Regions from separate parts of the Streptomyces sp. Edi2 genome, predicted to be linked through region 1. Evidence: predicted binding sites of a transcription regulator. Region 1 holds the regulator's gene; the other holds the start of a gene.
The links. Region 1 encodes HrcA, which represses chaperone genes, less so after heat shock. Its sites were predicted from a motif close to TTNGCACTCNGNNNNNCNGAGTGCNAA; they were not measured.
Positions count from the first base shown of each region.

Region 1 (14,819 bases):
GGCCTCGTCATCGAGGTCTCCGACCACCACCCCGCCCAGCCGGTCCGCGCCCACGAGGACAGTGCCGCCTCCGAGAACGGCGGCCACGGCCTCCAGCTGATCAGCGCCGTCGCCGAATCCTGGGGCATCACCTACCGCAGGGCCATGAAGACCGTCTGGTTCCGGCTGCCCGTCGGCGCCCGGGACGGCGCCGGGCCCGAGCCGGAGCTCGCCTTCGACGACCAGTTGCTGCAGCACGGGCTGCGGGCCGCCGAGCTCCTGGCCCCGGCGCCGCGCCGCTCCGCCCCGCCCGACCACGAGGCCGGCGGGGTCGACAACGGCGCCCTCTCCTTCCTCGCCGAAGCCTCCGACCTGCTCTCCGGTCAGCTCGACGCCGATCAGGTCGCCTCGCTCGCCGCCCAGTTGATCGTGCCGCGGCTCGCCGAATGGTGCGCGGTGTGGCTCTATGACGGCGACAGCGGCGCCCCCGGCCGGGGCCTCGCGGCCGACGCCGAGGAACAGCGCCTCGCCCGCGTCTGGCACACCTCCGAGAGCCGGATCGACGCGCTGCGCACGGCGCTGGAGAAGCAGCCGCCGGAGCTGCCGGCCGGCGGCTCGCCCAGCGGTGCGTCCGGCGCGGTTCCCTGGCCCTGGCCGTACGAACCGGGCGGCTACGGGCCGGGCGGCGCCGCGCTCGCCTGCCCCCTGGTCGCGGGAGGCCGCCGGCTCGGCACCCTGCTGCTCGGGCGGGGCGGGCTGCTGCGCTTCCCCGACGAGGTGGTCGGGCTGATCGAGGACCTGGGACGCCGGGTCGCCCGCGCCGTCGCCACCGCCCGCGCCTACAGCCGTCAGGAGCGCATCAGCCAGGTCCTGCAGCGCCGTCTGCTGCCGCGGGGGCGGGCGCAGGTGCCGGGCGTGGAGTCGGCGGTGGTTTACGAACCACGGGAGGGGGCCTGGGCGGGCGGCGACTTCTGGGACCTCTTCGACGCCGGGGACGGCCGCTGGTGCTTCGCCCTCGGCGACGTCTGCGGCAGCGGGCCCGAGGCGGCCGCGGTGACGGGGCTGGCCCGCCCGGTGCTGCGGCTGCTGGCCCGGGACGGCTTCGGGGTGGCCGCGGTGCTCGACCGGCTCAACAAGACCATGGCACGGGAGGCCGCGGACTCGGTCGCGGCGGTCGCGGCGGCGGTCGCGGCGGCCGGGGCCGGGGCCGAGGCGCCGGTCGAGATCCGCGAGGAGGGCGAACAGGCCCGCTTCCTGTCCCTGCTCTACGGCGAGATCGTCCCGTACCCCGGCGGCGGCGCCCGCTGCACCCTCGCCAGCGCCGGCCACCCGCTGCCGCTGGTGCTGGGCACGGACGGCGGGGTCCGGGTGGTCGCGGCGCCGCAGATGCTGCTGGGGGTGGTGGAGGACGCCGCGTACGTCAGCGAATCGTTCGACCTCTGCCCGGGGGAAACGCTTCTGTGCGTCACCGACGGGGTGACCGAGCGGCGCTCGGGGCGGCGGCTCTTCGACGACGAGGACGGTCTGGCCGTCACGCTCGCCGCGGGTGCCGGCCTGGGCGCCACCGCCCTCGCCGATCACATCCGCAACACCGTCCACGCCTTCGGCCCGGTCCCGCCCGACGACGACCTGGCCCTGCTGGTCCTCCAGGCGGCCGGGCCCGGGGTGCCGTAGGGCACACCGCACCCGGACCGGCACCGCCCCGCCATGACGGACAATGGTTCCCATGCCTTCCGCACTGCCCGATGGTGAGCCGATGCCCGAGGACGGGGCGCTGCCCGGTCATACGCCGGCGGCCGCCGCCGGCCGGCCCCTGGCCTTCTATCTGCATGTGCCGTACTGCGCGACCCGCTGCGGCTACTGCGACTTCAACACCTACACCGCAAGCGAGCTGCGCGGCTCCGGCGGCGCCCTGGCCTCCCGCGACAACTACGCCGACACCGTCGTGGACGAGATCCGGCTGGCCCGCAAGGTGCTGGGCGACGACCCGCGCCCCGTCGAGACGGTCTTCGTCGGCGGCGGCACCCCGACCCTGCTGCCCGCAGCGGATCTCGGCCGGATGCTGGCCGCGATCCGCGAGGAATTCGGCCTGGCGCCGGGCGCGGAGATCACCACCGAGGCCAATCCGGAGTCCGTCGACCCGCGCTATCTCGACGGGCTGCTCGCGGGCGGCTTCAACCGGGTCTCCTTCGGCATGCAGAGCGCCAGGCAGCACGTCCTGAAGATCCTCGACCGTACGCACACCCCCGGCCGCCCCGAGGCCTGTGTCGCCGAGGCCCGCGCGGCCGGCTTCGACCACGTCAACCTCGACCTGATCTACGGCACCCCGGGCGAGACCGACGACGACTGGCGCGCCTCCCTGGACGCCGCGATCGGGGCCGGCCCCGACCACGTTTCCGCCTACGCCCTGATCGTCGAGGAGGGCACCCAGCTGGCCCGCCGGATCCGCCGTGGCGAGGTCCCGATGACCGACGACGACGTGCACGCCGACCGCTACCTCATTGCCGACGAACGCCTCGCCGCGGCCGGTTTCACCTGGTACGAGGTCTCCAACTGGGCCACCACCGACGCGGCCCGCTGCCGCCACAACGAGCTGTACTGGACCGGCGCCGACTGGTGGGGCGCGGGCCCCGGCGCCCACAGCCACGTCGGCGGCGTCCGCTGGTGGAACGTCAAGCACCCCGGCGCCTACGCGCAGGCCCTCTCCGAAGGCCGCTCCCCGGGCGCCGGTCGCGAACTCCTGACGGACGAGGACCGCAGGGTCGAACGCATCCTCCTGGAACTGCGCCTCGCGGACGGCTGCCCCCTGGACATCCTCGCCCCGGCGGGCGCGCGGGCGGCGTCCCGCGCCCTGGCCGACGGCCTCCTGGAACCCGGTCCGTACGAGGCGGGCCGCGCCGTCCTGACCCTGAGGGGACGGCTGCTGGCGGACGCGGTGGTGCGGGATCTGGTGGACTGAGTCGCTGCTGTGCTCGAATGAGTGAACCAATGCGAGGGGCCCGCGGCCCCGCCTAGGCTGCTCCTAGCCTGTGCCGTATACACGGCGACGGGATACGGAGGCCATGGAGATGACCGCTGTGGATGAACGCCGGATGACGGAGCTCTTCGAGAACCTTGAGGTTCCCGAGGGCGTCAAGATCGAGCTCCTCCGGGGGAACATCGTGATGATGGCGGGGCCAGACGTGGTCCATAACGACATCGTGGAAGCTGTCCTTGACCAGTTTCCGCGGAAGAAGTGGCGACGCCTGCAAACCCAGGATGTCGCGCTTCATCAAGAGTCCAGCGAGCCTCAGCCGGATCTCGTGCTGGTGGAGCGCGGAACCGGACCGGACTCCGGGCGCATGATGCCGCCCGAGGTGATCAAGATGGTTGTCGAGGTTGTCTCCAAGACCAGCGTTGATCATGACTATGTCATCAAGCGTTCGATTTACGCGGCGAGCAGACTTCCGCTCTACCTGATCATCGATCCCCTCGTGGCACACTGCGTCCTGCTCACCGGCCCCACTGGCACGGGGGAGAACGCCGACTACCGGTCGCAGTCGATCTATAAATTTGGCGATCCCGTGCCGTTGGACCAGCTCGATGTCGTACTCGACACCACCGAATTCGGGACCCTCCCCAACGTCAGGCCGCACCGCCGGCCGTGACGAAGTCGATCAGTTCCTCCACCCGCCCCAGCAGCGCCGGCTCCAGGTCCTTGTAGGAGCGCACGCAGGACAGGATCCGCTGCCAGGCGGCGCCCGTGTTCTCCGGCCAGCCCAGCGCCCGGCACACCCCCGTCTTCCAGTCCTGCCCGTGCGGGACGGACGGCCAGGCCGCGATCCCGACCGAGGACGGCTTCACCGCCTCCCAGACGTCGATGTACGGGTGGCCGACCACCAGTGCATGGTCCCCGGTCACCCCGGCCGCGATACGGGACTCCTTGGAGCCGGGCACGAGGTGGTCGACGAGGACGCCGAGACGGGCGTCCGGTCCGGGGGCGAAGCCGCGGACGATCGAGGGCAGGTCGTCGATGCCCTCCAGGTACTCCACGACCACCCCCTCGATGCGCAGGTCGTCGCCCCACACCCGCTCCACCAGCTCGGCGTCGTGCCGGCCCTCCACATAGATGCGCCCGGCGCGGGCGACCCGTGCGCGGGCGCCGGGCACGGCGAGTGATCCCGATGCCGTACGCGCCGGAGCGGTGGCCGCCGGCCTCTCCTGGGGGCGTACGAGGGTGACCACCCGCCCCTCCAGGAGGAAGCCGCGCGGCTCCATGGGAAAGACCCGGTGCTTGCCGAAGCGGTCCTCCAGGGTGACCGTCGGCCCCTGCGCCGTCTTCTCGCAGCGGATCACGGCGCCGCAGAAGCCCGAGGCGACCTCTTCGACGACCAGATCGGGCTCGGCCGGCACCTCGGGGGCGGGCCGCTGCTTCTTCCACGGTGGGGTGAGGTCGGGGCCGTAGTGCTTGCTGTGCATGGGGGCCTGTCTCGTGAGGTCGGCGGGCGGGGTCAGGAAGGCGCGACGCCGAAGCGGGCCGCCAGGGCGTCGCGTTGGGCACGGACGAACCGGGCGTCCACCACGGCGCCATGGCCGGGAACGTACCGTGCGTCCTCGCCGCCGAGGGCCTGCAGCCGGTCCAGCGCGCCGGGCCACTGCTGGGGCAGCGCGTCGGGGCCCGCCTGGGGCTCGCCGGACTCCTCGACCAGATCGCCGCAGAAGACGATCTCCGGCTCCCCGCGCCGGCCCGGTACCAGGACGGCCAGATCGTGGGCGGTGTGCCCGGGGCCGACGTTGGCGAGCAGCACCTGCCGGTCGCCCAGCTCGACGGTCAGCTGGCCGTGCACATGGTGGTGCGGGGCGACGAGCAGATCGGCGGCCTCCGCGGCGGCGTCCCGCGCGACGCCCTGCCGGATCGCGTCGTGCCGCAGCTCGTCCTTGCCCCGGCGCAGCAGCTCGCCCAGGCCGGCCGCGCCGAACACCTCGACGCCCGCGAAGGCGGCCGTGCCCAGCACATGATCGAAGTGGGGGTGGGTGAGCGCGATATGCGTCACTTCCCGGCCCAGCACACCGCGGATCGTCCGGCGCAGATCCGCGCCGTCGCGCAGGGTCGCGCCGGTGTCGACGATCATGACCCCGGTGCTCCCCGCGATCACCCCGATCGTCTCGTCCCAGCCCGGCATCCGGCGCCTGGCGACGCCGTCACCGAGTCGTTCCCAACCGGCCTCTTCCCAAGCAGTACGCATACCGAGACGCTAGCGCCATCGCGATAGCGTTGCCCGACAGATCGGCCGATCCCGGTCATCGGGCGGGTACTCCGCGCGCCCGCCCTTGCCGCACCCGTGCTACCCGGCCGTACACTGGCCCAAGGTCTGGCACTCGGCCCGTGTGAGTGCCAGGGAAGACGAAGCGGCGGACGGCCGGACTGGAGGTGCGCGGGATGCTCAGTGAACGCAGGCTGGAGGTGCTGCGCGCCATCGTCCAGGACTACGTCGGGACGGAGGAGCCGGTCGGCTCCAAGGCGCTCACCGAACGCCACCGGCTCGGGGTCTCCCCGGCCACCATCCGCAACGACATGGCGGCCCTGGAGGACGAGGGGTTCATCGCCCAGCCGCACACCAGCGCCGGGCGGATCCCGACCGACAAGGGCTACCGCCTGTTCGTCGACAAGCTGGCCGGCGTCAAGCCGCTGTCCAGCCCGGAGCGGCGGGCGATCCAGAACTTCCTGGACGGCGCCGTCGACCTCGACGACGTGGTGGGCCGCACGGTCCGGCTGCTGGCGCAGCTGACCCGGCAGGTCGCCGTCGTGCAGTATCCGTCCCTGACCCGGTCCACGGTCCGGCATGTCGAGCTGCTGGCCCTGGCCCCGGCCCGGCTGATGCTCGTACTGATCACGGACACCGGCCGGGTCGAGCAGCGGCTCATCGACTGCCAGGCACCGTTCGGCGAAGCCTCCCTGGCGGATCTGCGGGCCCGGCTCAACAGCCGGGTCGTCGGTCGCCGGTTCGCGGATGTGCCGCAGTTGGTGCAGGATCTTCCGGAGTCCTTCGAGCAGGACGACCGCGGCACGGTCTCGACAGTGCTGTCGGTGTTGCTGGAAACTCTGGTGGAAGAGACCGAAGAGCGGCTGATGATCGGCGGTACCGCCAATCTCACGCGCTTCGGACACGATTTCCCCTTGACCATCCGGCCGGTGCTGGAGGCCCTTGAGGAGCATGTGGTGATGCTCAAGCTGCTCGGGGAAGCCAAGGACTCGGGCATGACCGTACGTATCGGGCATGAGAATGCCCATGAAGGCCTGGCGTCCACATCGGTCGTCACGGTCGGCTACGGTTCGGGCGACGAGGCAGTCGCCAAACTCGGCGTGGTCGGACCGACCCGCATGGACTACCCCGGAACGATGGGAGCGGTACGCGCAGTGGCACGTTACGTCGGACAAATCCTCGCGGAGTCGTAAGTGGCCACGGATTACTACTCGGTCCTCGGTATCGGACGCGACGCCTCGCAGGACCAGATCAAGAAGGCCTTCCGCCGGCTGGCGCGTGAGCTGCACCCGGACGTGAACCCGGATCCGAAGACCCAGGAGCGGTTCAAGGAGATCAACGCCGCTTACGAGGTGCTGTCGGACCCGCAGAAGAAGCAGGTCTACGACCTCGGCGGGGACCCCCTCTCGCAGGCCGGCGGCGGCCAGGGCGCGGGCGGCTTCGGCGCGGGCTTCGGCAACTTCTCCGACATCATGGACGCCTTCTTCGGCACCGCGTCGCAGCGCGGACCGCGCTCGCGCACCCGCCGTGGCCAGGACGCCATGATCCGGCTCGACATCGAGCTGAACGAAGCCGCCTTCGGCACCACCAAGGACATCCAGGTCGACACCGCCGTCGTCTGTACGACCTGCAGCGGTGAGGGCGCGGCTCCCGGCACCTCGGCGCAGACCTGTGACATGTGCCGCGGCCGCGGTGAGGTCTCCCAGGTCACCCGGTCCTTCCTCGGCCAGGTCATGACGTCCAGGCCGTGCCCGCAGTGCCAGGGCTTCGGCACGGTCGTGCCGACGCCGTGCCACGAGTGCGCCGGCGACGGCCGGATCCGCTCGCGCCGCACGCTCACCGTCAAGATCCCGGCCGGTGTCGACAACGGCACCCGCATCCAGCTTGCGGGCGAGGGCGAGGTCGGTCCGGGCGGCGGCCCCGCCGGTGATCTCTATGTGGAGATCCACGAGGTGGCGCACTCGGTCTTCCAGCGGCGCGGCGACGATCTGCACTGCACGGTCACCATCCCGATGACGGCGGCGGCGCTGGGCACGAAGTGCCCGCTGGAGACGCTGGACGGGGTGGAGGAGATCGATGTCCGGCCCGGTACCCAGTCCGGCCAGTCGATTCCGCTGCACCAGCGCGGTGTGACCCATCTGCGGGGCGGCGGCCGGGGCGATCTCATCGTCCACGTCGAGGTGATGACGCCGTCCAAGCTCGACGCCGACCAGGAGGACCTGTTGCGGCGGCTGGCCAAGCTCCGCGGGGAGGAGCGGCCCACGGGGCAGTTCCAGCCGGGGCAGCAGGGACTCTTCTCGCGCCTGAAGGATGCGTTCAACGGGCGATAGCCGCAGGTGAGCCCGGGGGCCGGAGCCGTTCCCCGGGCGGCGCGGCGGCCTCGGCCCCGGTTCAGAACGGCGCGGTGGGCGTGACACGATGTGCGCATGCCCACCGCACTGACCGATCTCTGCCGCCATCCGATCGTGCAGGCCCCGATGGCGGGAGGCGGCTCCGGACCCGAGCTGGCCGCCGCCGTCTGCGGCGCCGGCGGTCTCGGCTTCCTCGCCGCCGGCTACAAAACCGCCGACGGCATGTACCAGGAGATCAAACAGCTGCGGTCGCTGACCGACCGGCCCTTCGGCGTCAACCTCTTCATGCCGCAGCCCTCGCTGGCCGACGGCTCGGTCGTCGAGGTCTACCGCGAGCAACTCGCGGGCGAGGCCGCCTGGTACGAGACCGAGCTCGGTGACATCGACGGGCCCATCGACGACGGCTACGAGGCCAAGCTCGCGATCCTGCGGGACGACCCGGTGCCGGTGGTGTCCTTCACCTTCGGCTGCCCCTCGCGTGCCGTCCTCGACTCCTTCGCCGCGGTCGGTACGTACACCATTGTCACGGTCACCACCGCCGCCGAGGCGCAGGCCGCCCAGTGGTCGGGTGCCGACGCGGTGTGCGTGCAGGGCGTGGAGGCCGGCGGCCACCAGGGCACCCACCGGGACGATCCGCATGCGGACGGCACCGGCGCGGGGCTGGGACTGCTGGCGCTGCTCGGCCAGGTCCGGGAGGCCGTACAGATCCCGGTGATCGCCGCGGGCGGGCTGATGCGCGGGGCGCAGATCGCGTCGGTGCTGGCCGCCGGGGCGAGCATGGCGCAGCTGGGCACCGCCTTCCTGGCCACCCCCGAATCGGGCGCCAACCCGCTGCACAAGCAGGCGCTGACCAACCCGCTGTTCACGCATACGGAGTTGACCCGGGCGTTCTCCGGGCGGCCCGCCCGCGGACTGGTCAACCGCTTCCTGCGCGAGCACGGCCCGTACGCCCCGGCCGCCTACCCCGCCGTCCACTACCTCACCTCCACGGTGCGCAAGGCCGCGGCCAAGGCGGGCGACGCGCAGGGCATGAACCTGTGGGCGGGGCAGGGGCACCGGCTGGCGCGGGAGCTGCCTGCCGGGCAGCTCGTGGAAGTACTGGCGGGTGAACTGGAAGCGGCGCGCGCCGCGTTGAGCCACCCGGGCGCCGGTGGCGCCGCATGACCGCGCCGGTGTTCCTCGTCGATTCGCTCGCGGACGTACGGGCCGGCGGCACGCTGACCCTGGACGGTCCCGAGGGCCGGCACGCGGTGTCGGTGCGCCGGCTGCGGGCCGGTGAGGAGGTCGTCCTGACGGACGGCCGCGGAGCGGGCGCGCACGGCACGGTCGCCGCCGTCGAGGGCAAGGACCGGCTCACCGTCGCCGTCGCGGAGCTGCGCACCGAGGCGCCGCCGGAACCCACGATCACCGTCGTCCAGGCGCTCCCCAAGGGCGACCGCGGCGAGCTGGCCGTCGAGACGATGACCGAGACCGGTGTGGACGGCATCGTGCCCTGGGCGGCGGCGCGTTGCGTCACCCAGTGGAAGGGCGAGCGGGCCGCCAAATCGCTGGGCAAATGGCGTGCCACGGCCCGTGAGGCGGGCAAGCAGTCGCGCCGGCTGACCTTCCCCGAGGTCGCGGACCCGCTGACGACCAAGCAGGTGGCCACCCTGCTCGCCGACGCCGACTTCGCCGCCGTCCTCCACGAGGAGGGCAGCTCCCCGCTCGCCACCGCCGAACTCCCCGCCGAGGGCCGGATCGTGCTCGTCGTCGGGCCGGAAGGCGGTGTCTCCCCGGAAGAGCTCGCCCTCTTCGCCGAGGCGGGCGCGGGGCCCTACCGCCTGGGGACGACCGTGCTGCGCACCTCCACGGCGGGCACCGCGGCCACGGCGCTGCTGCTGGGGCGCACGGGGCGCTGGAGCTAGGGAGTCACACCGGCCGCCCCGGACCTCCGGGCGACCAGCCCTCCCGTGCGGTGTGCGGTTCCGGGCGGCGGGGACCGCGCGGCGTGGGGTGGGGTGGACGCCCGGATACGGCCCGCCCGGTAGCATCCGAGGCCGTGCGCACCGTGCGTACGACACACGACCCGGGAGGTGCCACCGGTGGCGGGAGAACCGCAGGCCGACTGCCTGTTCTGCAAGATCGTGGCGGGAGAGGTTCCGGCGACCATCGTCCGGGAGACCGACACCACCGTCGCGTTCCGCGACATCAACCCCCAGGCGCCCACGCACGTCCTGGTGATCCCCAAGGTGCACTACCCGGACGCCGCGAGCCTGGCCGCCGCCGAACCGCAGGTCATCGCCGACATACTGCGCGAGTCCCGCGAGGTCGCCGCCGAGGACAAGGTCGAGGACCGGGGCTACCGGGTCGTCTTCAACACCGGCGCCGGCGCGGGCCAGACCGTCTTCCACGCCCACCTGCACGTGCTCGGCGGCCGCGGCCTGCAGTGGCCCCCCGGGTAACGCACCGTGTCCGTACGTGAATTGGTGGTCCTCGGCACCGCGAGCCAGGTTCCCACACGGCACCGCAACCACAATGGCTACCTGCTGCGGTGGGACGGCCAGGGGCTGCTCTTCGACCCCGGCGAGGGAACCCAGCGGCAGATGCTGCGCGCCGGGGTCGCCGCCCACGACCTCCACCGGATCTGCATCACGCACTTCCACGGCGACCACTCGCTCGGCCTGGCCGGGGTGATCCAGCGGATCAACCTCGACCGGGTGCCGCACCCGGTCACCGCCCACTACCCGGCCAGTGGCGAGCACTTCTTCGACCGGCTGCGCTATGCCACCGCGTACCGGGAGACGGTCCGGCTGGTGAAGCGGCCGGTGGCCGTCGACGGTGAGCTGGAGCGCTCGGCGGCGTACGTCCTGGAGGCGCGCAAGCTCTCGCACCCGGTCGAGTCGTACGGCTACCGGCTCATCGAGCCGGACGCGCGCCGGATGCTGCCGGAGCGGCTGGCGGCGCACGGCATCGCCGGACCGGACGTCGGGCGCCTCCGGCGGCTCGGCGAGCTGAACGGCGTCACCCTCGACGAGGTGAGCGAGCGGCGCCCCGGCCAGCGCTTCGCGTTCGTCATGGACACCCGCCTCTGCGACGGCGTCCATGCCCTCGCGGAGGGGGCGGACATGCTGGTCATCGAGTCGACGTTCCTGGACGAGGACGTTCAGCTGGCCACCGACCACGGGCACCTGACCGCCGGGCAGGCGGCGCAGGTCGCGGCGTCGGCGGGGGTGCGGCACCTCGTGCTGACGCATTTCTCGCAGCGCTACGACGACCCCACCGAGTTCGAGCGGCAGGCCCGCGCGGCGGGCTTCACGGGCGAGCTGACCATCGCCAAGGACCTGATGCGGGTGCCGGTGCCCAAGCGGCGCTGAACGCCCGGCGGAGATCCGTCCGCCGGGCGTGTGCCGCGCCGCTCCGGGCGTGCGCGCCGTGCTTCCGCGGCCGTGCGCCGCGCTCCTACGGCAGGTAGTACATCGGGTTCGGCAGCTTGAACGTCCGGTCCCCGGCACCGCCGTTCAGATCGCTGTACTGGTCCCCGAAGTTGGCGACGAGGCGGTAGCCGAGAGACTCGATGTGCTTGCGGGTGCCCGACTTGTACTCGACCGTCGTGCAGGTGGCGCCGCAGGGCAGGTAGGCCGGCGGGTGCTCCTTGTTCTTCAGGTAGACGTGCCGGCTGTCCAGGGGCACGTCGTAGCCGACGTTCGTGAGGTTGCGCACGCTCCAGTCGCGCTGCGCCTCCTTGCGGCCGGTCAGGAAGAACACCTCGGCGCCCTTGGCGTGCGCCCAGTTCACGAGCCGGTTCATGCCGAAGACCGGGTCCATGTCGTGGTGGGCCAGGTACTTGTCCTGGCTCTCCTCGGTGTAGTGGAAGCCGACCTGGAGCTCGTAGTTGTAGGTGAGCAGGGTCGTGTCGTCCATGTCGAGGACGATGGCCGGCTTGGCCTGCTTGCCTTCCTTGCCCTGCTTGCCCGTCCGGCCGTGCTGCGCAAGGGCCTTGGACAGGTAGCCGCGGGCCTTGGCCTCGATGCCGCGGACCTGGCGGGCGTAGTTGCTGTGCGGGGAGGCGTAGTGCTCGCCGTCCGCCGTCACCGTGTCGCCGTAGTACGCCTTGATCTTGTCCTGCACCTGCGTGAGGTTGGGGATCTCTTTGTCGGTGCGCGGCACGGAGTGTTCGGCGGTGGCCTGGCCTATGCCGAAGACCGCGGTGCCGGTGACGAGGGCGGCGACCGTCGCGGCGCCGAGCCGGGCTCTCCGGGTGAGGGCGGGGCGGAAACGGGCGGGGCGGGGCATGCGCGACTCCTCAGGAGACATGAGTGGACCCCGTAGGTCTAACAGAGCCTCAAGTCGGTCTCTACGCGCGAAGATTCAACCCTTGGCAAAGGCTCATGGGTACGGACTCTTGACAGCCATGACGCTCCCTGGCCGCCCACTCCCTCTGCAGACGCGAGTAGGTCGCCCGCGGGCACCACGAGCGGGCGTGCGCCCGGCGGTCCCGGACCGGAGATCACGGACCCGGCCGTGGTCCTGTGCCCGGTGGCCCGGCGCGCGTACGGTGAGGCACGGATCGGTGGCGGCGCGCCACAGTGGTCCCGTACGTGATCTTTGAAAGGGGCTGTCCCGATGGCACAGGAAGTGCGCGGCGTGATTGCGCCGGGGAAGAACGAACCGGTCCGGCTGGAGACCATCCTGGTGCCGGATCCGGGCCCCGGCGAGGCCGTGGTGAAGATTCAGACGTGCGGGGTGTGCCACACCGATCTGCACTACAAGCAGGGCGGCATCAACGACGACTTCCCGTTCCTGCTCGGGCACGAGGCCGCCGGCGTCGTGGAGTCGGTCGGCGCCGGGGTCACCGATGTGGCGCCGGGGGACTTCGTCGTCCTCAACTGGCGGGCGGTGTGCGGCCAGTGCCGCGCCTGTCTGCGGGGCCGCCCCCAGTACTGCTTCGACACCCACAACGCCCGCCAGAAGATGACGCTCAAGGACGGCACGGAGCTGACCCCGGCACTGGGCATCGGCGCCTTCGCCGACAAGACGCTGGTCGCCGCCGGGCAGTGCACCAAGGTCGACCCCCGGGTGGCGCCCGAGGCGGCCGGGCTGCTGGGCTGCGGGGTGATGGCGGGCATCGGCGCCGCGATCAACACCGGTGGCGTCGGGCGCGGCGACTCGGTCGCGGTCATCGGCTGCGGCGGCGTCGGCGATGCGGCCGTGGTGGGCGCGCGGCTGGCCGGTGCGGTCACGATCGTCGCGGTGGACATCGACGACCGCAAGCTGGAGACCGCGCGCTCCATGGGCGCCACCCACACGGTCAACTCCCGTACCGCCGACCCCGTCGAGGCGATCCGCGAACTGACCGGCGGCTTCGGCGCGGACGTCGTCATCGACGCGGTCGGCCGCCCCGAGACCTACCGGCAGGCGTTCTACGCCCGCGATCTGGCCGGCACCGTCGTCCTGGTCGGCGTCCCCACCCCGGACATGACCCTGGAACTCCCCCTCCTGGACGTCTTCGGCCGCGGCGGCGCCCTCAAATCCTCCTGGTACGGCGACTGCCTGCCCTCCCGTGACTTCCCGATGCTGATCGACCTGCATCTGCAGGGCCGGATCGACCTGGGGGCGTTCGTCACGGAGACCATCGGCATCGAGGACGTGGAGCAGGCCTTCGAGCGGATGCACGCGGGCGACGTCCTGCGTTCGGTGGTGACGCTCTGATGGCGGCCCGTATCGACCACCTGGTCACCTCCGGAACCTTCTCCCTCGACGGCGGCACCTGGGACGTCGACAACAACGTCTGGATCGTCGGCGACGACGACGAGGCGATCGTCATCGACGCCTCCCATGACGCCGACGCCATCCTCGAAGCCCTCGGCGGCCGGACGCTGCGGGCGATCGTCTGCACCCATGGGCACGACGACCACATCGACGCGGCCCCGGCGCTGGCCTCCCGCACCGGTGCCCGGATCCATCTGCACCCCGCCGACCTGCCGTTGTGGAAGATGACCCACGCGGACACCGCGCCGGACGCGGAGCTGGCGGACGGCCAGGTGCTGACCATCGCCGGTACGGATCTGACCGTGCTGCACACCCCGGGCCATGCGCCCGGCGCGGTCTGCCTCTACGCCCGCGAGCTGGGCACCGTTTTCACCGGCGACACCCTCTTCCAGGGCGGCCCCGGCGCCACCGGCCGGTCCTTCTCGGACTTCCCGACGATCGTGGCCTCGATCCGGGACCGGCTGCTGACCCTGCCGCCCGCGACCCAGGTCCGTACCGGACACGGCGACCCGACGACGATCGGGGCGGAGGCCCCGCATCTGGAGGAGTGGATCAAGCGGGGGCACTGAGGGGCGCGCAGCCACTGGGGCGGCGGGGGCGCTGGGGCGGCGGCGCGGGCCACTGAGGCGGCGCGGGGCGCTGGGCTGAACGAAGGCGCTGGGGGCGCGCGGGCCATTAAGGGCCGGGGCGGCCGCATCCCGTAAGGGTTGCGGACGCCCCTTGCGGGCCACAACGCGGCGGGGACGGAGGGTATTCCGACGGGGACGGAGGGTATTCCGGCGAGGGCGGAGGCATTCCGGCCGGTCGGAGGTTGTCCCTCGCCGGGCCTCCGCCTCCTCATGCCTCCCCGGCCGCCCGCTCCAGGATGCGGGCGGCCACCGCGGGGGAGTCCACCAGCGGATGCAGCGCCAGCGCCCGCAGCGCGGCGTCCCTGTCCTTGTAGACCGCCGCCTCCACCGTCGCCCGCTCCACCGCCTTGACCTGCAGCATCAGCCCCAACTGGTCCTCTCGCAGGGGCGCGCAGGGCAGCGGCCTGGCGCCCTGCGACGTCACCTCGCACACCGTCTCCACGATCGCGTCCGGCGCCAGCTGCGGCACCGTCGTCCCGTTGCGGACGTTGAGGATCAGCCGGGTCCCGCTGTCGCCCACGATCGCGTGCATCAACGCCAGCGCCACCCGGTCGTAGCCACCGCCCTCCAGGTCGTGGCTGTCGCGCTGCCAGCCGCCACTGGCCTCCCTGCTGTGCGCCATATACGTCTCCTCGCGCTCCAGCCGGGTGCGCTCCCACAGCTCGTACGCCCCCTCCGGGCCGCCGGCCGACGCGGCACGCTCGAAGAAGCCGCCCTGCTGCTGATCGAGGAATTCGCCGCGGGTCTCGGTGGTGTCCCGTACGGAGCCGAGGGTTTCGCGGCGGAAGTAGTAGTAGTGCAGATACTCGTTGGGCAGCGCGCCCAGGGTCCGCAGCCAGTCGGCGCCGAAGAGCCGGCCCTCCTCGAAG
Region 1 covers NZ_JBEJGX010000003.1:2,851,375-2,866,193, reverse strand. Annotated here, with positions in the region: gene ABR737_RS16130 (SpoIIE family protein phosphatase) at 1-1,653, shown strand, start outside; gene hemW (radical SAM family heme chaperone HemW) at 1,706-2,938, shown strand; gene ABR737_RS16120 (Uma2 family endonuclease) at 3,048-3,626, shown strand; gene ABR737_RS16115 (DUF3097 domain-containing protein) at 3,604-4,437, opposite strand; gene ABR737_RS16110 (MBL fold metallo-hydrolase) at 4,470-5,204, opposite strand; gene hrcA (heat-inducible transcriptional repressor HrcA) at 5,399-6,415, shown strand; gene dnaJ (molecular chaperone DnaJ) at 6,416-7,552, shown strand; gene ABR737_RS16095 (nitronate monooxygenase) at 7,649-8,737, shown strand; gene ABR737_RS16090 (16S rRNA (uracil(1498)-N(3))-methyltransferase) at 8,734-9,477, shown strand; gene ABR737_RS16085 (histidine triad nucleotide-binding protein) at 9,655-10,014, shown strand; gene ABR737_RS16080 (ribonuclease Z) at 10,021-10,926, shown strand; gene ABR737_RS16075 (HAD family acid phosphatase) at 11,012-11,845, opposite strand; gene ABR737_RS16070 (S-(hydroxymethyl)mycothiol dehydrogenase) at 12,176-13,261, shown strand; gene ABR737_RS16065 (MBL fold metallo-hydrolase) at 13,261-13,890, shown strand; gene ABR737_RS16060 (6-phospho-beta-glucosidase) at 14,159-14,819, opposite strand, start outside.

Region 2 (14,819 bases), 2.6 Mb from region 1:
CAAGGGCGATGACGTGTCTCACGGGAACAGTTTTGCGCGTTCCGGCCCGAAAGGTCTAGTCCACTCACCGATCGGGTCACCCGGAGGGGCTGCCCGAAGGGACTGCTTGAGGGAACTGCCCGAGGGGGCGGGCTGAGGGGGCCGCCCGGCAGGGTCGTCCGACGGGTCCGCCCGAGGGGCTGGGAGGGCTGAGGGGAGTGTCCGGAGGCCGGCCCGAAGGCCTGGACCTCCGCGAAACGGGGGGTGGTGTAGACCTTGTCAAGGCCGCGGGGGAGACTCGGTAACGGACGGTGGGCCAGGCCCAGCTGTTCATGCCGTTGGAGGGGGACTCCACAGACGGCGGGGCGGACGCCCGGCAAGCACGGATTTTCAGGACAAAGGGCGGTAAACAGCGGTGCAGCGGCGGTACTTGAGCCTGGCGGCGGTCATCACCACCACCATGACGCTGACTCTTACCGGCTGCGGCAGCGGCTCCGGTAGCGACGACGTCACTCTCAAACTGATCGCGGCGGACTACGGCGACAGCCGGTCCAACAGCTCCCAGGACTACTGGAACGAGCTCGCCCGCGCCTACGAGAAGAAGAACCCCGGCACCAAGGTCGATGTCGACGTCTACAGCTGGACCGATGTCGACAAGAAGGTCGAGGACCTGGTCAAGGCCGGCCACGCCCCCGACCTCGCCCAGATCGGCGCTTACGCCGACTACGCGGCCAAGGGCCAGCTCTACAGCGTCGACAAGCTGCTGAACGTCACCACCCAGGCCGACTTCACCCCCTCCCTCGCGGAGGCCGGCGAATACAAGCGCATCCAGTACGGCATGCCCTTCGGCGCCAGCACCCGGCGGCTCTTCTACAACAAGAAGCTGTTCGCCCAGGCCGGCATCACCGCCCCGCCGAAGACGTGGGACGACATAGCCCACGACGCCCAGTTGCTGAAGGCCCACGGCGTCAAGATGCCCTTCGCGCTGCCGCTCGGCCCGGAGGAGACCCAGGCCGAGACGATGCAGTGGATGCTCAGCGGTGGCGGCGGCTACACCGACAGCATCGGCAAGTACACGATCGACTCGCCCGAGAACGTCAAGACGTTCAAGTGGCTCAAGGACAACCTCGTCGGCAAGGGCCTGACCGGCACCGACCCGGCCAAGCTCAACCGCAAGGACGCCTTCCAGGGCTTCGCCGACGGCAACGTCGGCATGCTCAACGGCCACCCCACCCTGATGAAGCAGGCCGCGGCCAAGGGCATCGACTACGGCACCGTCGAACTGCCCGGCACCAACGGCAAGGCCAAGGCCACCATGGGCGTCGCCGACTGGATGATGGCGTTCAAGCAGGGTGGCCACCGCGCCCAGGCCGGCAAGTTCCTCGACTTCGTCTACAGCGACAAGAACGTCGAGAAGTTCTCCGGCGAGTACGGCCTGCTGCCGGTCACCACCTCCGCCTCCGAGGCGATGCAGGCCGACGACAAGTACGCCAATCTGCACGGCTTCCTCGATCAGCTCCCCAACGCCGAGTTCTACCCGGCGAACAAGACCTCCTGGCCGCTGATCTCCAAGACGGTCAAGGCGAAGATGGGCGCCGCGGTCGACCCCCGGGGCAACCCTGACGGGGTGCTCACCGACATCCAGAACACCGCGGACGCGGCGGACAACACCGGCGAATGACGGTACTGATGCGGGGGCGCGGGCGGGCGGCCGGGCCCGCTCGGTCCGGGGCGGCGGGCCGGGCGTTGTCCGACCGTGCGCTTATCGTGGAAGCGTGATGAGCGGCGGTACGGAGAGCGCGGGCGGCCCGGCCGGTTCGGGCGGCGGCCCCGGAACCGGCGAGAGCTCCTCGGGCCTGTCCGCCCGGGACGAGGCGGTGCTCGCCGTCGAGCGCCGCTCCTGGCCGGGTCCCGGCCCCAAGGAGCGCGCCATCCGCGAACAGCTCGGCATCTCCCCGACCCGCTACTACCAACTCCTCAACGCCCTGCTGGACGACCCCCGGGCGCTCGCCCACGACCCCGTCACGGTCAACCGCCTGCGCCGCGTCCGGGACGCCCGCCGCGCCCGCCGCTGACGCGTGCGCCCGCCGCGCCCCGGTGCTCCCGTGGAGCGCCCTGCGGCGATGGCCGGGAGGTACCCGCGCCGTCCGCCCCGCGCCGGTAGGGTCGGCGCCATGGGCAGCCCCCCGAACGCCGCGCCGCACTCCCAGCCGACACCCGGACCCCTACCGACCCCGCGCACCGCTGCCGGCCGCGAAGGCCTCGCCGCGCTGCTGGCTCACCCGGAACGCGCCGTCATCGCCCTCGACTTCGACGGCACCCTCGCCGATATCGTCCCCGACCCGGAGAAGGCCCGCGCCCATGACGGCGCCGTCGCCGCCCTCGGCCGCCTGGCGCCCCGGCTGCGCGCCGCCGTGGTGATCACCGGCCGCCCGGCCACCGTCGCGGTCCGCCTCGGCGGCTTCGCCGAGGCACCGGGCCTGGACCATCTCACCGTCCTCGGCCACTACGGCGCCGAGCGCTGGGAAGCCGCCACCGGCACCGTCCACGCGCCCGCCCCGCCGCCCGGCATCGCCGCCATACAGGCCGAGCTCCCCGGCGTCCTGGATGCCTCCGGCGTCTGGCACGGCACCTGGGTCGAGACCGCCATCGAGCGCAAGGGCGGCCGCGCCATCGCCGTCCACACCCGCCGCGCCGCCGACCCCCAGGGCGCCTTCGACCAACTGCGCGGCCCGCTCACCGCGCTCGCCGAACGCCACGGCTTGATCGTCGAGCCGGGCCGCCTCGTCCTGGAACTCCGCCCGCCGGGCATGGACAAGGGCGTCGCCCTGGCCGACTGGGTCCGCGAGACCGGCGCCACCACCGTCCTGTACGCCGGTGACGACCTGGGCGACCTGGCGGCCTTCGCCGCCGTCGAAAAGCTGCGCTCCGACGGCCTCCACGGCGTCCTGGTGTGCAGCGGCAGCAACGAGGTCGCCGAGCTGGCCGACCGCGCCGATCTGGTGGTCGACGGCCCGACCGGCGTCGTCGCACTGCTCGCAGCCCTCGCCGACCGGCTTGAAGACACCCCCTAGGGGCGCCCGGCCCGCCGCCGCGGCCTTCCCGGCACTGGGGCGACGGGCCCCTGTGACGTACGTCCTGTTGCCGCTCGGAGGGCCGCCTTACGCTGGTCGGCCACCCGCGCCACGAGCGCGCCGAGTGCTCGCGACCGGATCACGTACAGGTGACAGAACGACGGCGGGCACGTGTGAAGGACGGATTCCCATGCTCACCGATCTCTCGCCCGTCATCGCTGCCTCCACGCGCTGGCTGCTGTTGGCGTTCCCGCCGGCGGCCGGCCCGCTGGACCACGCCCTGGCCGAGGCCCAGGCGAGTCACGCGGCCACCATCGCCGCTGCCCTGCGCTACCCCACCGCGCTCGACGCCGAACTGCTGAACCTGCTCGGCCCCGGCGGCTCCGCCCGGCTGGACTCCGTCACCGGTGCCGATGCCCACCCGCTGGAGGGCGCCGACGCCTGGCGCACCTCGGTGGACGAAACCGTCGTGAGCTGGGCGGCCTGCCTGCTGGCCGACGCCGAGCTCGCCGTCGTGGCAGCGGCCTGCCTGGCCGCCACCGATCACGGTGCGCACACCGTGGGCGAGGCCCGTCGGCTGACGATCCCCAGCCCTCGCGATCACCGCGCGGCGCCGCTGCTGCGCCACCCGGACCTGCTCGGCCCCATCGCCGGCCTCCACCGCGAGACCCTGCACGCCCTCCTCGGCGCCGCCCCGGCCGAAAGCTGATCCGCGCGCCGGCCGAAAGCTGATCCGCGCCCCGGTCACCAGGTGATCCGCCCGCCCGGCGGCACGGCCGTCGCCGGAGACGGCTCAGGGGGCGTCCCGCTTAGGGGTGGCCTCCCTCAGCGCCCGCAGCTGCTCCAGGAACCACTGCGCCGGCGGCAGCGCCGTAGCGGCAGCGGCCAGCCGCGCCGTGCGCTCGCCGCGTTCCCCGGCCTCCATCGACAGCGCCTCGTGCAGCGCCCGCGCGGTGTCGCTGACGTCGTACGGATTGACCGTGAGGGCGTCCTTGCCCAGCTCCTCGTGTGCCCCGGCCTCTCGGGAGAGCACCAGCGCACAGCCCTGGTCGGAGACCACCGGGATCTCCTTCGCGACCAGGTTCATCCCGTCCCGGATCGGGTTGACCAGCGCCACATCCGCCAGCCGGTACGCGGCCAGCGAGCGCGCGAAATCATCCTTCACGTGCAGCACGACCGGCTGCCAACTCTCCGTGCCGTACTCGGCGTTGATCTCCTCGGCGAGCCGTCCGACCTGCGCCGTGTACTCCCGGTAGACGGCCAGGTCCTGGCGCGAGGGGTAGGCGAAGGCGACATGCACGACACGCCCGTGCCACGACGGGTGTTCCGCCAGGAGCTCCCGGTAGGCGAGCAGCCCCCGCACGATGTTCTTGGACAGCTCGGTCCGGTCCACCCGGACGATGGTCTTGCGCGCGGTCCCGTCGGGCCCCGTGCCGACCTGCTCCCGCAGGGCGGCCAGCCGCTCGTGGACGTCCGCCTGCTGCGACCGCTCCCGCAGGAACCCGGCGTCCGCCCCGAGCCCGTGCACACCGATCAGGGTGTTCTCGGTGCCGCCGGTCACCTCGGCGCAGCACGCGCGGAACGCATTCGCCCAGCGGTGGGTGAGGAACCCCAGCCGGTCGGCGCCCAGCATCCCCCGCAGCAACTGCTCGGCGATGTCGTCCGGCAGCATCCGGAAGTACTCCGGCGGAGCCCATGGCGTGTGCGAGAAATGGGCGATCCGTACGTCGGGCCGCAGCGCCCGCAGCATCCCCGGGACCAGGGAAAGGTGGTAGTCCTGCACCAGCACCGCCGCACCCTCGGCGGCCTCGTCGGCGAGCGCCTGGGCGAAGGCGCGGTTGTAGGCCTCGTACGACGCCCACTGCGCCCGGAACTCCGCGTCGAAGACCGGCTCCAGCGGTGTCTGGTAGAGCATGTGGTGGACGAACCACAGCACCGAGTTCGCGATGCCGTTGTAGGCGGCGGCGTGCACCTCGGCCGGAATGTCCAGCATCCGCACCCGCTGCCCGCCGGTGTCACCCGGCTCCAGCGCACCACCCGTCCGCCGTACGGCCTCCCGGTCACCGTCACCGAGCGCCGCACACACCCACACCGCGTCCGCCCGCCCGTCTCCCGACTGCCGCCCCTCATCGACGGGCTGCGCGCCGCGCGCCGACTGCCCGATGGCCGACAGCCCGGACACCAGCCCGCCCCCGCCCCGCTTGGCGGTGAGCGTGTCGTCCTCCGCCAGGCCGTACGAGACCGGCCCGCGATTGGACGCGACAAGAACCTCGGCACCCGCGGGGGCCGCACTGCACTCGGAGACCATGTCGCGAAGGTAACCCGCCACAGATCCACGCAAACGTACGGAAGCAGCCAAGCCGCGCGCCCGGACGACCGCCCCTCACCCGTCGCCCGGCCAAAAGGAGTCGAGGGGCAACGACGGCTCACCCTCCGCGGGTTCCGGATGCCCGTAGCCGAGACGGTCGCCGCGGCTGCGGGAGATGCGCAGTGTGTCGCCGAGCGCGCCCGTCAAGCAGCAGGCCAGAAAGCGTAGTTCGGGCGTGGTGGTCCCGTTGTCGTGGAGGAGGGCGCGGGCGTGCCCCAGAAGGACCTCACCGGATGCGAGCTGGGCGCGCTCAACGGCGTCCGCTTGGCGGGTGACCGGGCCGTCCCCCTCGGAGAGCAGGTAGCACGGTTTCCCCTCCGGACTCGACCAGGGAAGCAGGCGTGGACGCGCAGGAGGCGTCATGGCGACTCCAGTTCTCTAGAGAAGTTGGATCGCTACATGTTGAATCGGGGCGAGTGCATAGCGTCAACTAGTTCTCTAGAGATGTTGAGGTTGAGGTAGGTGGTGCCGCCGTGGCACTCGAACGGATCTCTAGGATGTCTAGAGATCGCCAGGAGGGATGCATCGCCATGGCCGCACCGGAAAGCTCGTCGCCCAAGTACCGCCGGATCGCCGACGCTCTGAAGCGGGCGATTGCGGAGGGGGAGTTCGGGCCCGGAGACCGGCTGCCCGGGGAGAACGAGCTGATGGACCGGCACGGCGTGGCGCGGATGACGGCCCGGCAGGCGCTCGGTGTGCTCACTTCGGAGGGGCTTGCCGAGGCCCGCAAGGGCGCCGGGGTCTTCGTGCGGGCGTTCCAGCCGATCCGGCGCCGTGGCGTCCCGCGGCTGGCCCGGGAGCAATGGGGTGAGGGGCGGTCGGTCTGGTCGGCCGATGTCCCGGACCGTGACCTGGTGGTCGACGAGGTCACGGTGAACGAGGAGCCGGCGCCTGAAACCGTCGCGTCGCAGCTCGGCATAGCGCCCGGAGGCGCTGTGATCGTGCGGCGCCGCAGGTTCGTGCTCGACGGTAAGCCGGTGTTGCTGTCCACCTCCTCCCTCCCCGCTGCCCTCGTCGCGGGATCGGCGATCACGCAGCCGGATACCGGGGCCGGCGGCACATACGCCCGGCTCGCCGAGTTGGGTGCGGGGCCCGCCCGCTTCAGGGAAGAAGTGCGGTCACGCATGCCGGCGCCGGATGAGGCCGTTCGGCTGCGCCTTCCGCCGGGCACGCCCGTTGTCCTCATCAGCCGCGCGGCCATCACCGCGGACGGGCGGACCGTCGAGGTCAACGAGATGATCCTCGACTCGTCCGCCTACGTGCTGGAGTACGACTTCGACGCCTGAGCCGTCAGACCGCAAGCGCCGCGCCGCAGACTGCGGTCTTGGCGCGCGCCTCTGGCTCCTGGTCGGTCCGGACCGACCAGGAGCCAAGGGCGCAGCGGTAGCGACGGGCCCCCTCCGTGGAGGCTCATCCGTAGGGGATTCAGTCGAGTTCGACGCCCATGTTGTGGGCGAAGCCCTGCCACTTCTCCACGGCGAAGCGCTTGTTGAGCGAGTCGGGCACGCTCGGGTTGGTGACGTAGCCCTCGACGTGGAGCCGCAGGTAGCCCTTGGAGTCCGTGTAGAAGTTGAAGTAGACCTTCGACCCCTTGCCGTCGAAGTGGCCCTTCTCCGCGGTGAAGTACCAGGCGTTCTTCATGGAGCCGATGCCGTGGTAGCGCACCGGAGCGTCCTTGCAGGCGAAGAAGACGGCGCAGGCCTCAAGGTTGATGCGCTGGTTCTCCTTCGGGAACTTCTTGGGTGCTCCCTTGACGGGGAACGTGCAGTTGAAGCAGTGCTTCAGAGACTTCATCGCCTTGGCCGGGCTCACCTTGAGCCCCGGGTAGCGCGCGTTGTTGGGCTTGACGGTGAAACGCTCGTCATACAGCTTGCGCAGGCCCGCCGCCGCACTCTTGGTGCCCACGGACTGGGTGGCGGCAGCCTTGGTCACGGGCTGCTGTGCCGAGTCGGCCGACTGCGCCTGAGCGGGCGTCGCAGTGGCCAGTACGCCCACTGCCGCCACGGCGGTGAGGATCTTCCCCGTAGAGATGCGCATGAACAGACTTCCCCCTGGTCAGAAAGAAATGATCAAAAACGCTGTCACCCTACCCGGCCCGACTACTCGCCGGTAATGGAATAGGTGTTCCCATCTCGGAAGTTCGGAGAAGTGGGCCGCGGCCGCGTGGCACCCGGGCCGACAGGCCAGGGGGCGCCGGGCCGCGGATGGCGGCAGGACTGAGCCGCACGCACGCCTGGTACGGCCGTCCGTGCGTGCGTTCGACGGTTCGCAGTCTGCGTCTGCGTCTGCGTCTGCGTCTGCGTCGGCGTAGGTACCGGCACTGGCACTGGCACCGGCACACGCCCGGGCACGGGTTCGGCTGCCGTCAGCCGAGGAGGCCGCGGACCCTCAGGCCGCCCGTCGTGCCGCGTACTCCGGGATTTCGGCCATCGGGGGGCGCTCCTCGGTGTCCACGTCCGTCGTACGGGGGACGAAGCCGTCGGCCCCGCGGTCGAACTGGGTGAGCCGGGGGCGTACCAAGTGGCCGCGGGCCAGGCGGAGTTGCGCGGTGCGGTAGATCGCGGCGGCCATCCGGCCGAGGGCCTGGCCGTCCTGGTGGCGGTGTTTGCGGACGCCGACGTCCACCTGGGCGAGGGCGTCGAGGCCGACGGTGTGCAGGGCGTCGACGAGCAGGCCGAGCTCGACGCCGTAGCCGACCGGGAAGGGGAGGCGTTCGAGGAGGGAGCGGCGGGCCGCGTACTCGCCGCCGAGGGGCTGGACGAAGCCGGCCAGCTGGGGCCAGTGGAGGTTGAGGAGCGGGCGGGCGACCAGTTCGGTGACCCGGCCGCCCTGGCCGGCCCCGGCGCCCTCGGTGCCGGTCTCCAGCGGGCGGTCGTACATCGCCTTCACGAACTGGATGTCCGGATCGGTCAGCAGCGGGCCGACGATCCCGGAGACGAAGGCGGAGGAGAATTCGCGCAGGTCGGCGTCGATGAAGCAGACGATGTCGCCGGTGGTGGCCAGCAGGGAGCGCCACAGCACCTCGCCCTTGCCGGGGAGGGCCGGCAGCCGCGGCAGGACGCTGTCGCGGGGGATGACCCGGGCGCCGGCCGCCGCCGCGACCTCGGCGGTGCGGTCGGTGGAGCCGGAGTCCAGCACGATCAGCTCATCGACGAGCGGGACCGGGCCGGTCATCAGCTCGGCGCGGATCACCGCCACGATCGCCCCGACGGTGGCCTCCTCGTCGAGGGCGGGCAGTACGACACTCACCGTGCGGCCCGTCTGGTGCTTCGCCTCCAGCAGCCGCCCCAGCGGGCGGTCCGCGGCGGACCAGGAGCGGCTGCTCAGCCAGCCCTCCACCTCTTCCAGCACGTCTACGACTCCTCGGTCGCCGCCGGTGGGCGGCCTCTGTGATCCATCTCGCGCATCGGACGACTATCTCAACCGTCAGTGCCTTCGGTTACAGTCTTGAACAACGCGGAAGACCGTTGCATGTCGGGGTCCGCGCCACAAACGCCTGGGTTTCGGCCCAGCGCCATACCGCTCATCCAGAGGGGCAGAGGGATACGGCCCGTTGAAGCCCCGGCAACCCTCCAGCCGGTCTTGCCGCAAGGACGCTGACGTCCCGCGCGCGAGGCTCCCGGCTAGGGAAGGTGCCAAATCCGTCTCGTGGCGAGATTCGTCGCGAGGAAGATGAGGAGAAAGGGCCTCGCCTCCATGGCTGTGCAAGTCACCGAAAACACCCCCACCGTCGCTCTGGGCCCCGCCGCAGCCCTGTCCTGCCGCGAGTGCGGACAGCGCTTCGCGCTCGGCCCGATCTTCGCGTGCCAGGAATGTTTCGGGCCGCTCGAAGTCGCGTACGACCTGCCGAGCGGCGACCCCGAGGGCCTGAAGAAGCAGATCGAGGCCGGTCCGGACAACATCTGGCGCTACGCCCCGCTGCTGCCCGTCCCCGCCGACGTCGCCGACAAGCCCAACCTGAACCCCGGCTTCACCAAGCTCGTCCAGGCCGACCGGCTCGCCGCCGAGCTGGGCGTCACCGGCGGTCTGTACGTCAAGGACGACTCCGGCAACCCGACGCACTCCTTCAAGGACCGCGTCGTGGCGATCGCCGTCGAGGCCGCCCGCGCCTTCGGCTTCACCACCCTGTCCTGCTCCTCGACCGGCAACCTCGCCGGCGCGGTCGGCGCCGCGGCGCGCCGGGCCGGTTTCCAGTCCTGCGTGTTCATCCCGCACGACCTGGAGGCCGGCAAGGTCGTCATGGCCGCGGTCTACGGCGGTGACCTGGTCGGCATCGAGGGCAACTACGACGACGTCAACCGCTTCTGCTCCGAGCTCATCGGCGACCCGCTGGGCGAGGGCTGGGGCTTCGTCAACGTCAATCTGCGCCCCTACTACGGCGAGGGTTCCAAGACCCTGGCGTACGAGATCTGCGAGCAGCTGGGCTGGCGCCTCCCGGACCAGATCGTCATCCCGATCGCGTCCGGCTCGCAGCTCACGAAGATCGACAAGGGGCTCAAGGAGCTGATCGCCCTCGGTCTGGTCGAGGACAAGCCGTACAAGATCTTCGGCGCCCAGGCGGAGGGCTGCTCGCCGGTGTCCACGGCCTTCAAGGCCGGGCACGACGTGGTCCGCCCGCAGAAGCCGAAGACCATCGCCAAGTCGCTGGCGATCGGCAACCCGGCCGACGGCCCGTATGTGCTCGACATCGCCCGCCGTACGGGCGGCGCGGTCGAGGACGTCAACGACGAGCAGGTCGTGGACGCGATCAAGCTGCTGGCCAGGACGGAAGGCATCTTCGCGGAGACCGCGGGCGGGGTGACCGTCGGCGTGACCAAGAAGCTGATCGAGAACGGTGTGCTCGACCCGTCCCTGACGACCGTCGTCCTGAACACCGGTGACGGCCTCAAGACGCTGGACGCGGTCGCCCCGACCTCAGGGCCCACGGCCACGATCCGTCCGGACCTGGACGCGTTCCGCGCGGCCGGTCTCGCCCGCTGACGCTGCCGGCCCCGTCCGCGCACGGGGCCGCGCCACCTCCCGCCACGAGGCCGCCGGCCCGTCCGCAACGAGGCCACGCCACCGCCCCCGAACACGTACTCCGCAATACCCGGAAGGCAGAACCATGAGCGTGAAGGTCCGCATCCCCACCATCCTCCGCACGTACACCGGCGGCCAGGCCGAGGTCGCGGCCGAGGGCGCGACCCTCTCCGAGGTGATCGCCGACCTGGAGCAGAACCACCAGGGCATCGCGGCCCGGGTGCTGGACGACGCCGGCAAGCTGCGCCGCTTCGTGAACGTCTACGTCAACGACGACGATGTGCGCTTCGAGCAGGGCCTGGAGACGCCGACCCCGGAGGGTGCGGGCGTCTCGATCATTCCGGCGGTGGCCGGAGGGTGCTGATTTGCGCCAATTCTTGGCCTGCTTGACCGGAATTGCCCCGTCCGCCAGAAAGCGGACGGGGCAATTCCATGTTGTGAAAGGAGATACCATTGAGGCGATACCCCTCCCCTATAGCGCGTGCGTGTGCCGAACGCATATGAGATCGCGATCAGTTGTGCCCAAAGTGTGGGCAAGATTTGTCGCTTAGGTGAGCTATGCCCGGCCCGACTTGCCCGGGAGAAGCGGGATTTCACCGCATATTGCCGATTTTCCGGCCCCAGATTTCTCGTCCGATTGACCTGTTGCGCTGGGCATCTGTGCAGATACATTCAGCGGCGGTCGACGCGTTCCGGCGCACACCCCACAGGGCTTTCGCGGGGTGAGGTCTGACCCGGGTCCGCGGAGTGCGGTCCTGCGCAAGGGCCAGTAATAGGGGAGTTAGGCATGGCTCAGGGCACCGTCAAGTGGTTCAACGCGGAGAAGGGGTACGGCTTCATCGCGGTCGACGGTGGTGCGGATGTTTTCGTCCACTACAGCGCGATCCAGATGGACGGCTACCGCACCCTTGAGGAGGGTCAGCGGGTCGAGTTCGAGATCTCGCAAGGCCAGAAGGGGCCGCAGGCGGACATGGTCCGGGTGGCCGGCTGAGGCGCCGACCGACTGCTGCGTAGTGAAGGCCCGTACCCCCCTGAGGGGTGCGGGCCTTCTGCTGTCCGTCGCGGTCTGCCGGCCGCCTCTCGCCGGCCGCCCCTCGCCCGCCGTCTCTCGTCGGCCGCCCCTCGTCCGCTGCTCCTCGTGCTGCCCCTCGTCCGCTGTCCGCTGCTCCGCTGTCCGCTGTCGGCGGACGGGGAGGTGCTGAGTGCGGGCGGACCCCGGGGGACCTGCGCTCACCCGTGATTCACCCGTCACCCGGGCGCCACCCCGATGGGAGGCATCTTCGAAGCCGCCTTGCACTCAAGGGGTGCGAGTGCTAATCATTGCGTTAGCACTCTCCCAGTGAGAGTGACAAAGAAGGACCGGGTCGGTGAGGCCCGTAGGCCGGGTGGGGCAAGGAACCACGCAGGTCTGCAGGTCGTCCGTCGCGGGCGCCAGCGCGGTCCGGAGCAATCCTTCCCCAAGCTCTCAACTGCGTTCGAGCAGGGGAGACCCCATTAGTCCGGGAGGACCACTTCACATGGCCAAGATCATCGCGTTCGACGAGGAGGCACGGCGCGGTCTCGAGCGCGGGATGAACCAGCTCGCCGACGCCGTCAAGGTCACCCTCGGCCCCAAGGGCCGCAACGTCGTCCTCGAGAAGAAGTGGGGCGCCCCCACGATCACCAACGATGGTGTATCCATCGCCAAGGAGATCGAGCTCGAGGACCCGTACGAGAAGATCGGCGCCGAGCTGGTCAAGGAGGTCGCGAAGAAGACGGACGACGTCGCCGGTGACGGCACGACGACCGCGACCGTCCTGGCCCAGGCTCTGGTCCGCGAGGGCCTGCGCAACGTCGCCGCCGGCGCCAACCCGATGGCCCTCAAGCGCGGCATCGAGCGCGCCGTCGAGGCCGTCTCCGCCGCCCTGCTGGAGCAGGCCAAGGACGTGGAGACCAAGGAGCAGATCGCTTCGACCGCCTCCATCTCCGCCGCTGACACCCAGATCGGCGAGCTCATCGCCGAGGCCATGGACAAGGTCGGCAAGGAAGGCGTCATCACCGTCGAGGAGTCCCAGACCTTCGGTCTGGAGCTGGAACTCACCGAGGGTATGCGCTTCGACAAGGGCTACATCTCGGCGTACTTCGCGACCGACATGGAGCGCATGGAAGCCGCGCTCGACGACCCGTACATCCTGATCGTCAACTCCAAGATCAGCAACGTGAAGGACCTGCTCCCGCTCCTGGAGAAGGTCATGCAGTCGGGCAAGCCGCTGCTGATCATCGCCGAGGACGTCGAGGGCGAGGCCCTGTCGACCCTGGTCGTCAACAAGATCCGTGGCACCTTCAAGTCCGTCGCCGTCAAGGCCCCGGGCTTCGGTGACCGCCGCAAGGCCATGCTCGGCGACATCGCCATCCTCACCGGTGGCACCGTCATCTCCGAGGAGGTCGGCCTCAAGCTGGAGAACGCCGGTCTCGAACTGCTCGGCCGCGCCCGCAAGGTCGTCATCACCAAGGACGAGACCACCATCGTCGACGGTGCCGGCGACAGCGAGCAGGTCCAGGGCCGGGTCAACCAGATCCGCGCCGAGATCGAGAACAGCGACTCGGACTACGACCGCGAGAAGCTGCAGGAGCGCCTGGCGAAGCTGGCCGGCGGCGTGGCCGTCATCAAGGCCGGTGCCGCCACCGAGGTCGAGCTCAAGGAGCGTAAGCACCGCATCGAGGACGCCGTTCGCAACGCGAAGGCGGCCGTCGAAGAGGGCATCGTCGCCGGCGGTGGCGTGGCCCTGCTCCAGGCTTCCTCGGTCTTCGAGAAGCTGGACCTCGACGGTGACGAGGCGACCGGCGCCAACGCCGTGAAGCTCGCGCTGGAGGCCCCGCTCAAGCAGATCTCCGTCAACGGCGGCCTTGAGGGCGGCGTTGTGGTGGAGAAGGTGCGCAACCTGCCCGTGGGTCACGGCCTCAACGCCGCGACCGGCGACTACGTCGACATGATCGCCGAGGGCATCATCGACCCGGCGAAGGTCACGCGCTCCGCGCTGCAGAACGCCGCCTCCATCGCGGCGCTGTTCCTCACCACCGAGGCCGTCATCGCCGACAAGCCGGAAAAGGCCGGCGCGGCGGGCGCTCCGGGCGGCATGCCGGGCGGTGACATGGACTTCTGATCCCTCGCGGATCAGACACCGGTCCTCCCGGACCGCAACGTCCAGACGTACGTCGGGGCGGCACCCTCCTCCCAGGGGGTGCCGCCCCGGCGGCGTTTCGGGAGGGGGCATCCGGGCCGTTCGGAGCGCATAAAACCCGGTGTCCCAGGGGTTCACCGTGTCAAAATCCGGCGCATGACTGTTCGATACCCTTCCCCGCTGCGTCCCGGTGACCGTGTCGGTGTCACCTCTCCGTCGGGCGGCGTCGCGGAGGATCTGCGTGCGCGCCTCGATGTCGCCGTCCGTGACGTTCAGGACCGCGGGTACGAGGTCGTCATCGGCCGGTGCATGGACGGCTCCGGGCACGTCAGTGCTTCGGCCGCTGACCGCGCCGACGAGCTGATGTCGATGCTGATCGACCCCTCCATCAAGGCCATCGTGCCGCCGTGGGGCGGAGAGACCGCCATTGACCTGCTACCACTGCTCGACTGGGACCGGTTACGGGAGGCGGAGCCGACCTGGATCGTCGGGTTCTCCGACATATCGACCGTGATCACACCGATGACCCTGCTCACGGGCACGGCGACCGTCCACGGCAACAACCTCATGGACACGCCCTACCGGGTGCCCGAAGGACTGCAGTCGTGGTGCGACATCGTCGCGGCGCCCCCGGGGCACCGGTTCGTCCAGACCCCGCCCGGTCGCCACCGGAGCGTGGCCTTCGACGACTTCGCCGCCTTCCCCGGCATTCGCGAGTACACGCTCGACTCCGTGGGTGCCTGGACCCGGCTCGACGGGGGCGGTGACGTGGAGGCCGAGGGAAGACTGATCGGCGGCTGCATCGAAACACTGTGCAATCTCGCGGGGACAGCCTTCCTCGACACCTCGGCCTTCGCTCGCGACGAGTCACCGAATGGGCTTCTCGTCTATGTGGAGGCAACCGGCGACGATGCCTTCACCATCTGCCGGAACCTGCACGGCATGAGACTCGCCGGGTTCTTCGACCGGGCGAACGCGGTTCTCGTCGGCCGGACCTCCGCACCGGACAACGATTCGCTCAGCCAGCACGAGGCCGTCCTCGACGCACTCGGCCCCCTCCATGTGCCGATCATCGCCGACATGGAATGCGGGCACGTCCCGCCCTACATGCCCATCGTCAACGGAGCGTACGGCCGTATCGTTCACTCCCCGAGCCGGAGCGAACTGACGCAGACTCTGGGCTGACGGCTGACGGCTGACGGCTGACGGCTGACGGCT
Region 2 covers NZ_JBEJGX010000003.1:5,415,109-5,429,927, forward strand. Annotated here, with positions in the region: gene ABR737_RS27260 (ROK family protein) at 1-22, opposite strand, end outside; gene ABR737_RS27265 (ABC transporter substrate-binding protein) at 395-1,660, shown strand; gene ABR737_RS27270 (DUF3263 domain-containing protein) at 1,758-2,054, shown strand; gene otsB (trehalose-phosphatase) at 2,154-3,053, shown strand; gene ABR737_RS27280 (hypothetical protein) at 3,244-3,762, shown strand; gene ABR737_RS27285 (alpha,alpha-trehalose-phosphate synthase (UDP-forming)) at 3,847-5,361, opposite strand; gene ABR737_RS27290 (hypothetical protein) at 5,437-5,784, opposite strand; gene ABR737_RS27295 (GntR family transcriptional regulator) at 5,952-6,707, shown strand; gene ABR737_RS27300 (hypothetical protein) at 6,847-7,458, opposite strand; gene ABR737_RS27305 (glucosyl-3-phosphoglycerate synthase) at 7,810-8,772, opposite strand; SAM riboswitch class I at 8,942-9,100, shown strand; gene thrC (threonine synthase) at 9,118-10,401, shown strand; gene ABR737_RS27315 (MoaD/ThiS family protein) at 10,526-10,804, shown strand; gene ABR737_RS27320 (cold-shock protein) at 11,228-11,431, shown strand; gene groL (chaperonin GroEL) at 11,958-13,583, shown strand; gene ABR737_RS27330 (S66 family peptidase) at 13,758-14,786, shown strand.
Region 2: the regulator HrcA is predicted to act here: its motif matches at 11,766-11,792, upstream of groL (chaperonin GroEL).